Regions from separate parts of the Streptomyces sp. NPDC057950 genome, predicted to be linked through region 1. Evidence: riboswitches for the same ligand, from Rfam matches in the RefSeq annotation. Region 1 holds a riboswitch; each other region holds the start of a gene.
What was found. A riboswitch is a leader RNA that binds a small molecule or an ion and turns the genes downstream of it on or off. The one in region 1 is predicted to bind S-adenosylmethionine.
Positions count from the first base shown of each region.

Region 2: linked by a shared signal. The riboswitch ahead of ACFVTC_RS17695 (putative leader peptide) and the one ahead of thrC (threonine synthase) in region 1 are both predicted to bind S-adenosylmethionine.
Region 3: linked by a shared signal. The riboswitch ahead of ACFVTC_RS04850 (aminotransferase class V-fold PLP-dependent enzyme) and the one ahead of thrC (threonine synthase) in region 1 are both predicted to bind S-adenosylmethionine.

Region 1 covers NZ_JBHVPP010000019.1:77,837-81,103, forward strand. Annotated here, with positions in the region: gene ACFVTC_RS28685 (MoaD/ThiS family protein) at 94-369, opposite strand; gene thrC (threonine synthase) at 490-1,827, opposite strand; SAM riboswitch class I at 1,845-2,001, opposite strand; gene ACFVTC_RS28695 (glucosyl-3-phosphoglycerate synthase) at 2,169-3,113, shown strand; gene ACFVTC_RS28700 (trehalose-6-phosphate synthase) at 3,240-3,267, shown strand, end outside.
Region 2 covers NZ_JBHVPP010000009.1:294,074-297,340, forward strand. Annotated here, with positions in the region: gene ACFVTC_RS17685 (YceI family protein) at 1-214, shown strand, start outside; gene ACFVTC_RS17690 (cell envelope biogenesis protein OmpA) at 434-1,213, opposite strand; gene ACFVTC_RS17695 (putative leader peptide) at 1,304-1,378, opposite strand; SAM riboswitch class IV at 1,415-1,561, opposite strand; gene ACFVTC_RS17700 (amino acid ABC transporter permease) at 2,159-3,148, shown strand; gene ACFVTC_RS17705 (amino acid ABC transporter ATP-binding protein) at 3,145-3,267, shown strand, end outside.
Region 3 covers NZ_JBHVPP010000002.1:141,198-144,464, reverse strand. Annotated here, with positions in the region: gene ACFVTC_RS04850 (aminotransferase class V-fold PLP-dependent enzyme) at 1-1,133, opposite strand, end outside; SAM riboswitch class IV at 1,325-1,441, opposite strand; gene trpD (anthranilate phosphoribosyltransferase) at 1,648-2,712, opposite strand; gene ACFVTC_RS04840 (cytochrome bc complex cytochrome b subunit) at 2,849-3,267, opposite strand, start outside.

The DNA.
Region 1 (3,267 bases):
CCCCCTCCGCTTCTCTCGCGGAGGGGGCAATTCGATGAACTCTCGGTGATTGGCATTACCCACGGTAATGATCTCACTGTGGGTAATCGCCCGTCAGCCTCCGGCGACGGCCGGGATGATCGACACGCCCGCGCCGTCCGGCGTCGCCGTCTCCAGGCCCTGCTCGAAGCGGACGTCGTCGTCGTTGACGTACACGTTGACGAACCGGCGCAGCTTGCCCTCGTCGTCCAGCACGCGCGCGGCGATGCCCGAGTGGTTCTTCTCCAGGTCGGAGATCACCTCGCCGAGGGTCCCTCCCTCGGCGGTCACCTCGGACCGGCCACCGGTGTAGGTGCGCAGGATGGTGGGGATGCGGACGTTGACGCTCATGCGGTGACCTCCCGGTCGGATGGTGGCGTACGGCTGGAAGCGGCCCGGCGGGGGCGCGCGGAACCGCGCGGCCGGCCCCCGCGGGCCCGCGGCCGGGGAACGGCCTCCCCGGCCGGGCGGCTACGCGAGGCCGGCCTCGCGGAAGGAGTCCAGGCTGGGACGGATGGTCGCGGTCAGCCCCGTGCCGGCCACCGCGTCCAGCGTCTTGAGGCCGTCACCGGTGTTCAGCACGACCGTGGTGAGCGTCGGGTCGAGCAGCCCGTTCTCGATCAGTTTCTTGGCCACACCCACCGTCACACCGCCGGCCGTCTCGGCGAAGATGCCCTCGGTACGCGCCAGCAGCTTGATCGCGTCGACCACCTGCTCGTCGTTCACGTCCTCCACCGCCCCGCCCGTCCGCCGCGCGATGTCCAGCACGTACGGGCCGTCGGCGGGGTTGCCGATGGCCAGCGACTTGGCGATGGTGTTCGGCTTCTGGGGCCGGACGACGTCGTGGCCGGCCTTGTAGGCGACGGACACCGGTGAGCAGCCCTCGGCCTGCGCGCCGAAGATCTTGTAGGGCTTGTCCTCGACGAGGCCGAGCTTGATCAGCTCCTGCAGCCCCTTGTCGACCTTGGTCAGCTGGGAACCGGAGGCGATCGGCACGACGAGCTGGTCGGGCAGCCGCCAGCCGAGCTGCTCACAGATCTCGTACGCGAGGGTCTTGGACCCCTCCGCGTAGTACGGCCGCAGGTTGACGTTGACGAAGCCCCAGCCCTCACCGGCCGGGTCGCCGATCAGCTCGGAGCAGAAGCGGTTCACGTCGTCGTAGTTGCCCTCGATGCCGACGAGCTCTCCGCCGTAGACGGCGGCCATGACGACCTTGCCCTGCTCCAGGTCGTGCGGGATGAACACGCAGGAGCGGAAGCCGGCGCGGGCGGCGGCGGCACCCACCGCGCCGGCGAGGTTGCCGGTCGAGGAGCAGGAGAGGGTGGTGAAGCCGAAGGCACGGGCGGCCTCGATGGCCTGGGCGACGACGCGGTCCTTGAAGGAGTGCGTCGGGTTGCCGGAGTCGTCCTTGACGAAGAGCCTGCCGGGGTCGACGCCGAGCTCGCGGGCGAGGTTGTCGGCCTTGACGAGCCTGGTCCAGCCCGGGTTGATGTTCGGCTTGTCGGCGACGTCGGCCGGGACGGGGAGCAGCGGCGCGTAACGCCAGATGTTCGCGGGGCCCGCCTCGATGCGCGCCCGGAGCTCTTCGGTGTCGTAGGCCGAGAAGTCGTAGGCGATCTCGAGCGGTCCGAAACACTCCTCGCAGGCGAAGACCGGGCCGAGCGGCACGCGGTGGCCGCACTCGCGGCAGGAGAGCGCCGCGGCGGGACCCAGATCGACGGAGCCGGCGGAAGCGGAGGAAACGGTGGAAGCGGACGGGTTCGCTGAGGTCGCGGCGTCCGGAGTGCTTGCGACAGTCTGCGCAGCCATGGAGGCGAGGCCCTTTCTCCTCATCTTCCTCACGACGCACTTCGCCGTGAGACGGATTTGGCACCTTCCCGAGCCGGGAGCCCCGCGACGCGATCGGCGATGATCGGTACGAGACCGGCTGGAGGGTTGCCGGGGCTTCATCGGGCCGTATCCCTCTGCCCCTCTGGATGAGCGGTATTCGGTTGTTGGTCTGCTGTCCGGGATGATCTACGACATGCGATGGTCATCCGCGTTGTTCAAGACTGTAACCGAAGGCCAGGACAGTTGAGATAGTCGTCCGAACCGCGAGATGGGTCACACCGTGAGACATCGGGTGATCAGACAGTGAGGAGCCGCAGACTGTGCTGAAGGAAGTCGAGCGCTGGCTGAGTACGCGCTCCTGGTCCGTGTCCGATCGCCCGCTCCACGGAATCATGTCCGCCAAGCGCGCGTCGGGCTCCACCGTGAGCGTCGTGCTGCCCGCGCTGAACGAGCAGGAGACGGTCGGCGAGATCGTCGCCGTCATCCGCGAGGACCTGATGCGCCGGGTGTCCCTCGTCGACGAGATCGTCGTCGTCGACTCGGGCTCGACCGACCGCACCTCGGAGGTGGCGGCCGCGGCGGGCGCGCGGGTCGTGCACCGGGACGAGATATTGCCCCGTATCCCGGCCGTGCCCGGCAAGGGCGAGGTCCTGTGGCGGTCGCTCCTGGTGACGAGCGGGGACATCGTCTGTTTCATCGACGCGGACCTGAGGGATTTCTCGTCGGACTTCGTCTCCGGGATCGTGGGCCCGCTGCTCACCGAGCCGGGCGTGGACCTCGTCAAGGGGATGTACGACCGTCCGCTGGCCGGCGCCGCGGGGCAGGGCGGCCGCGTCACGGAACTCATGGCCCGCCCGCTGCTGAACATGCACTGGCCGCAGCTGGCCGGGTTCGTCCAGCCGCTCGGCGGTGAGTACGCGGCCCGCCGCTCGCTGCTCGAACAGCTCCCCTTCCCCGTCGGGTACGGCGTCGAACTGGGCATGCTCGTCGACGCCCTGCACCTGGTGGGCCTCGACGCGCTCGCCCAGGTCGACGTGGGCGAGCGCAAGCACCGCCACCAGGACGGGCAGGCGCTGGGCCGGATGTCCGCCGCGATCTACCGCACGGCGCAGCTCCGGCTGGCCCGCGGTCACCTCATCCGGCCGTCCCTCACCCAGTTCGAGCGGGGCGAGGACGGTTTCGAGCCGCGCACGTACTCGGTGGACACGGAGGAACGCCCCCCGATGGCCGAAATCTCCGAGTACGTCAAACGCAGGGCCGCGTGAACCGCGTCCCTGGTGAGGGGGTGAGGGACGGCGCCACCGGCCCCACCGCCCCGCGGTCCGTGTCTTTCGTCGCATCCGGCCGACGGGAACGTTTGAGCGTTTCGGTGCCGGGCTAGGTTTCGAGGCATGGCTTCAACGGCTTCACCGCACGGCG
Region 2 (3,267 bases), on a different contig from region 1:
CGTCGAGGTCACCGGGCAGCTGACCGTGCGCGGCGTCACCCGGCCGCAGCCCGTCGTCGCCCGGGTCACCGCGGCGAGCGCCGAAGACGTCACCCTCGCGACGGAGTTCACCGTCGACCGCGACCAGTTCGACATGGGCTGGAACCAGATGGGCATGCTCCGCGGACTGACCACCGTCGTCGGCACACTCGTGTTCACCCGCGTCAAGGGCTGAGCCGACGGATCACCGCCCGCCGTCGGCGCGGCGGCAGGTGGTGACCCTGCTCCATGGTCCGTCGGACACGGCGGCCGATGTCGTACGGTTCCCGCCGGCGCCTCCTGGCCGGCGGGCCGAGGACGAAACGGCGGACGACCCCCGAGTGGCCGGGGGCTGTCCGCCGCGGCCTTGCCGTGGGCGCGGGCCCGGCCGTCCGGGGAGACGCCCGACGGCCCGTCAGACCCGGCGTACCGCTTGGCGGAAGGCCGGACGGGCGCTCAGCCGGTGGACGTAGTCCCGCAGACGGCCGTAGGGGGAGAGGACGTCCTCCGTGCCGAGGGTGGTGAGGGCCACCCACAGGTCGACGTCGGCGGCCGTCAACTCGTCGCCCAACGCATGCTCGTGGGCGGCGAGTTGCCGATCCAGCGAGTCGAGTGCGGCGGACCGCGCCGTCGACCCGGCGACCGGAGCGAGGTTCCGGTCCAGGAAGACACGGAAGGTGTCGATGTCCGCGGCGAGGAACGGTGGGTGCAGCCGGGGGAGTCCGTTGCCACCGCGGCGGCCCGGAAGCTCACCGAGGTCGCGCAGGATGTCGGGGGTGTGATTGCTGACGACTCGTCCGCTCCAGCGGTCGCACAGCGCCGGCGCGGTGAGCGGACCGTCGTAGTGGTGCCAGGTCGCCTCGTACGCGGCCCGCAGCGCGGCGCGGGCGTCCGGTGTCCCGGAGGGCCCCGTCAGGAGCGTGCTGGTGACCGAGTCGCGCAGCCCCAGCAGCCCGAGGGTGATCGAGACGCGCAGCGAGCGCGGACAGCCCTCGGAGAGGTACAGCTGATAGCGGTGCGGCGCGGGATAGAAGCCGCCGGCCGGACCGACACCGATGCGACTGCGGATGCGGTGTCCACGCGAGGGGGCCGCAACCCGAGGAGGCGCGGCGACGAGCGACCCCGCAGCGGGTGAGGCCGAGGGGCAGGGGTGGGAGGCGGCGGCGGTCGGACTGAGCGAGACTGTCTCGGGCATGACTCTCCAGGGGACGGCGAAGCCCCGCCACCCGGGGGCGGCAGCGGCGGAAACGGAGTGACTGCGCTGACGTACCGTCCGGACCGTGGACTAGTAGGCGCTGGAGACCCGCAGCAGATCGATGTGCAGGCGCCTGGTCAGACCGTTCGTGCCCTTTCCGGTCATTCCCGTCGCTCCCGTGTCCGGGGCTCGCGAGAGGCGAGACCACGCTTGCCCCGCCGCTCCGGCGGGACCCGGTCGTCACCCGGGGCACCCCGTCGCGGTGGAAGGGTTGCCTGTCAGCGGGCCGGGGCCGATCAACCGCTCGGCACGGAAGGAACCGTGCGAAGGGCGCTGACAATCGTGACCGTCCCCGTCAGTCTCGGCCCGCTCCGTGGGCCCGTCAAGAAGGCGCCCGCGCGGTCTCACCACGTGGTCATCCGGGCTGCCGAGCGTTGACATCCGTTCGGGGCCGTGCCTAACTTACGCCGCATCGGACCGGAACAACTCCGGTCGGCACGAGGGCCCACGGGCCGGAACGGTGACGGTGACCGCGATGTACGCAGCCCGGGGGAAGACCGCCTCGCGGTCCCACGGCCGCGACCGCGTGCTCATGAACCGTCGCCCCGCGCGGCACCTCGCCCACGGCGGCGGCGCCCGTACGGCAGGGTGTTGTCCCTCTCCCCGCGCCCGCTGTCTCTGTCAGGGCTGACGCACCCCTTCGCCGGCCGCCGGCCGCTGAACCCCGGTCGCTGAATTCCCGTTCCCTGAACCCCCGGTCCTTGATCCTCGGTGTCCGACCGCGGGGTCTGTGATCTCCGAACCACCGTGTGCCGCCGTCGAACCGGCCGACTTCCGGTGGTCTCCCCCTCCTCGTCCCCGCATCGGGTTCGTTCCCCCGTGCGCGTGCCCGTCATCTCGTCGTACGGGCCGTGCCGGGGGAGTCCGAGCCGCCAGGAGCCCTCCATGAGTGAATCCCTCCGCTCCGCCGTGCCGTTGGGCACGGCGGAACCACCTCCCGCTCCCGTGGCCGAACCGAGGCCGTACGCGGCGCAGCGGGTGCTGCCGCTTCGCCGGCCCGGCCGCTGGTTCGTCTCGGCGGTCGTACTGGTCCTGGTCGCGCAGGTCGTCCACGGCCTGGCCACCAACCCGTTCTTCCAGTGGGACAGGTTCCAGTACTGGTTCCTGCGTCCCACGATCCTCGACGGCCTGCTCATCACCCTCGAAGTGACCTTCTACAGCGCCGTGTCGGGACTGCTCGGCGGCATCCTGCTCGCGCTCGCACGGCTCTCCCGGAGTCCGGTGCTGCGTGCCGTGAGCTGGGTCTACATCTGGTTGTTCCGGTCGGTGCCGCTGATCGTCGTCCTGCTCTTCCTCTACAACTTCTCCGCGCTCTACCGGACGCTGAGCCTCGGCGTGCCGTTCGGCCCCGCCTTCCTCACGTTCGACGAGTCCCGGCTCGCCACCGACATGGCCGTCGCGGTCGTCGGTCTGAGCCTCAACGAAGCGGCGTACGCGGCCGAAGTGGTACGCGGCGGCATCCTCTCCGTCGACCAGGGCCAGCACGAGGCGGCCTCCGCGCTGGGTCTGCCGAAGGGCTACCAGTTCACGAGGATCGTGTTCCCGCAGGCCCTGCGCTCCATCACGCCCAACTACGTCAACCAGTTGATCGGTCTGATCAAGGGCACCTCGCTGGTCTTCTACGTCTCCCTGCTCGACCTGTTCGGCTCGGTGCAGAGCATGGGCAGCACCTATCCCGGCGACATCGTTCCGCTGCTGCTGGTCGCCACCGTCTGGTACCTGATCCTCACGAGCCTGGTGTCGGTCGTCCAGTTCTACGTCGAGCGGTACTACTCGCGGGGCGCGCTGCGCACCCTGCCACCCACCCCGCTGCAGAGGATCCGTACCGGTCTGCGCGACCTGCGGGACCGTGTCCGGAAGGAGGCGGCCCGGTGACCGCCGAGGTGAGGGAGCAGTCCGACGTCCGGCCCGCGGCGGTCGAGGTCCATGACGTGCACAAGTGGTACGGGACCCAACGTGTGCTGGACGGCGTGAAGTTGACCGTACGGCCCGGT
Region 3 (3,267 bases), on a different contig from region 1:
TGCGCGCAGAAGAGGCCGTCGCGCACCCCGATGCCGTACTCGGCGGAGAGCGCCGCCGCGAAGTGCGAGCTGTTCCAGCCCTCGACGACGAACGAGATGACGCCGACCCGGGGCGCGTCGTCGCCGAACAGGGAGAGCACGCGCACGGCGGGCACCTCGGCGAGACCTTCCCGCACCGTGCGGATCAGGTGCCGCTCGCGGGCGACGATCCGGTCGAAGCCCTCCTCGGTGAGCGCCTTGCAGGCGGAGGCGATGGAGTAGGCGCCGATGACGTTGGGAGACCCGGCCTCGTGCCGTGCCGCGCCGTCGTGCCACTCGACGTCGACACCGCCGTCCGCGCGCCGGGCGACCTTGCGGCTGGCACCGCCGCCGGCGAGGTAGGGATCGGCGTCGCGCAGCCAGTCGGAGCGGCCGGCGAGGACACCTGAGCCGAAGGGCGCGTACAGCTTGTGCCCGGAGAACGCGACCCAGTCGACGTCGAGATCGCCGACGGACACCGGGTGGTGGGGGGCGAGCTGGGCGGCGTCCAGGACGATCCGGGCGCCGTGGGCGTGCGCGGTGGCGGCGAGCTCGCGCACCGGCCACAGCTCGCCGGTGACGTTGGAGGCGCCGGTGACGCAGACGAGGGCGGGTCCGCGGGGGTCGCGGTCGGCGAGGGCACGCTCCAGGACCGCGACGGCCTGCCCCGGGGTGCGGGGCGCGTCGAGGTAGCTGACCCGGGCGTCCTGCCAGGGCAGCAGCGAGGCGTGGTGCTCGGTCTCGAACACGAAGACCTGGCAGTCGGCCGGGAGGGCGGCGGCGAGCAGATTGAGCGAGTCGGTCGTCGACCGGGTGAAGACGACCTGGTCGTCCTCGCGGCAGCCAAGGAACTCCGCGACGGTCCTGCGGGCGTTCTCGAAGAGGTCGGTGGACAGCTGCGAGAGGTAGCCGGCTCCGCGGTGCACGCTGCCGTAGTACGGGGCGTACGCGGCGACGTCGTCCCAGACGCGCTGGAGGGCCGGGGCGCTGGCGGCGTAGTCCAGGGCGGCGTAGGTGACCTCGCCGCCGGTGACGAGCGGGACGGTCACATCACGGCCCAGAACGGGCAGCGGGGCACATACGGACTGGTCGGCGGCAGCGGTGGAGACAGACATGGCGCACTCCTGTGAGAGGCAGGCGGGAGCACCGCGCGGGCGGGGGCGTACGGAGGTACGCGCGCGCGGCCCGGCGCAGGTGAGGGTGAAAACTGAAAAAGGGTGTGCGGCGGCGGGGCTCTACGCCCTAGCGCATTCGCTTGCTCACAGAAGGCTCCCTCGAACGACCAGGACCCCTGGGATTCTCGAGGGGTCCGCGCTTGCCGCAGACCTCGCTGCCTACGGCCTGGTCTTCACCCGGGGCACCCCGCCACGGACGGAGGGTTGCCGGACAGCCGGCCGGGGCCTGATGGCTGTCGCTCATGACCTGATACCGCATCCTGCCACACGATCTTCCGGCCGCAACCCCGGCGTCCACATAGCGGTACGCGCTCCCGCCGCCCCTACCCGTCCCGAACGCCGGGCGGGCTTGGGAGTTCAGCCCACCCGGCGTTCGGGGACAAGGCCCTCGCGGCCGGAGCGCGGGTCTGGGGCGGCAGCCCCCAGGTACGGCGGGGGCCGCCGCACCGATGGGCTACGCGTTGGTCGCCGCCACCCAGCGGTCCAGCGCGGCGCGCGCCGCCCCGGAGTCGATGGCCCGAGCCGTCTTCACCATCGCGGCGCCGAGCTGGTCCACGAGTGACGCGTCCGTCGGGGACAACGCCACCAGCGCCGCCGCCGCGTTCAGGACCACGGCGTCCCGTACGGGCCCCCTCTCGCCGTCCAGGACACGGCGGGCGACCTCCGCGTTGTACGAGGCGTCGGCACCCCGCAGGGCCTCCACGGGCACGAGATCGAGGCCGACGTCCCGCGGATCGAACCGTTCCTCGGTCACCTTGCCGTCCCGCACGACCCAGACCTTCGACGTCGCCGTGGTGGTCAGCTCGTCCAGCCCGTCGTCACCGCGGAAGACCAGCGAGGAGTTGCCGCGCTCGGCGAAGACACCGGCCATGATCGGCGCCATCCGGGCGTCGGCGACACCCACCGCCTGCGCCCTCACCCGCGCCGGGTTGGTCAGCGGGCCGAGGAAGTTGAAAACCGTCCGGATGCCCAGCTGCCCGCGCGCCGCCGCCACATGACGCAGCGCCGGATGGAACTTCACCGCGAAGCAGAAGGTGATCCCGGCCTCCTCGGCCACCTCGGCCACCCGCTTCGGGGTCAGCTCCAGATTGACGCCGAGCTTTCCCAGGACGTCCGAGGCACCGGACGCCGACGACGCGGCCCGGTTGCCGTGCTTGACGACCTTCGTACCCGTCCCGGCCACCACGATCGACGACATCGTGGAGATGTTCACCGTCTTCGCGCCGTCACCGCCCGTACCGACGATGTCGACGGTCTCCCCGGGCACCTCGATCACCTTGGCGTGCTCGTACATCGTGCGGACCAGACCGGTGATCTCCTCGACCGTCTCGCCCTTGGCCCGCAGCGCCACCACGAAGCCGGCGATCTGCGCGTCCGTCGCCTCGCCGCTCATGATCCGGTCCATCGCCCAGGCCGTGTCGTCCGCGCTCTGGTCCCGGCCGTCGAGCAGGCCGTTCAGCACGGTGGGCCAGGAACGGCCCGCCGCGATGTCGCCTCCAGCGGGGGTCACAGCACTCATATGCCGCTCCTGGGTTCGTAGACAGGTACAAGCAGGGTCCACCCTATCCAGCCCGGGCACGGCGAAGAGCCCCCGTCCAAGGGACGGGGGCTCCTGCCGTGGCGATCAGTGGGACCGGTGAGGACCGGCCGGAGGATCAGTGGTGGCCGTGGCCGCTCGTGATCTCCTCGTACTCCTCGACCGTGGGCTTGGGGATCTGGCTGTTCTCCCCGTAGAAGCCCTTGCTGAGCTTGGCACGCAGTCGCTGCGCGCCGTTCACCTTGCGCTCGACACCGTTCTCGTCGACCACCGGACCGATCTCGGCGGGCTGGTACTGCTCGTGCGCGGTGAGCGTGTGCAGGGCCTCCTGGCCGAGCGGCTCGTGCACCTCGATGAACTCACCGTGCGGCAGGCGCTTGATGATGCCCGACTCGCGGCCGTGCAGCACCTTGTCCTTGTCGCGGCGCTGGAGGCCGAGGCAGATCCGCTTGGTGGCGATGAAGACGAGCACCGGCACGACGAAGAACGCGATCCGGACGAACCAGGTGATCGAGTTGATCGACAGGTGGAAGTGCG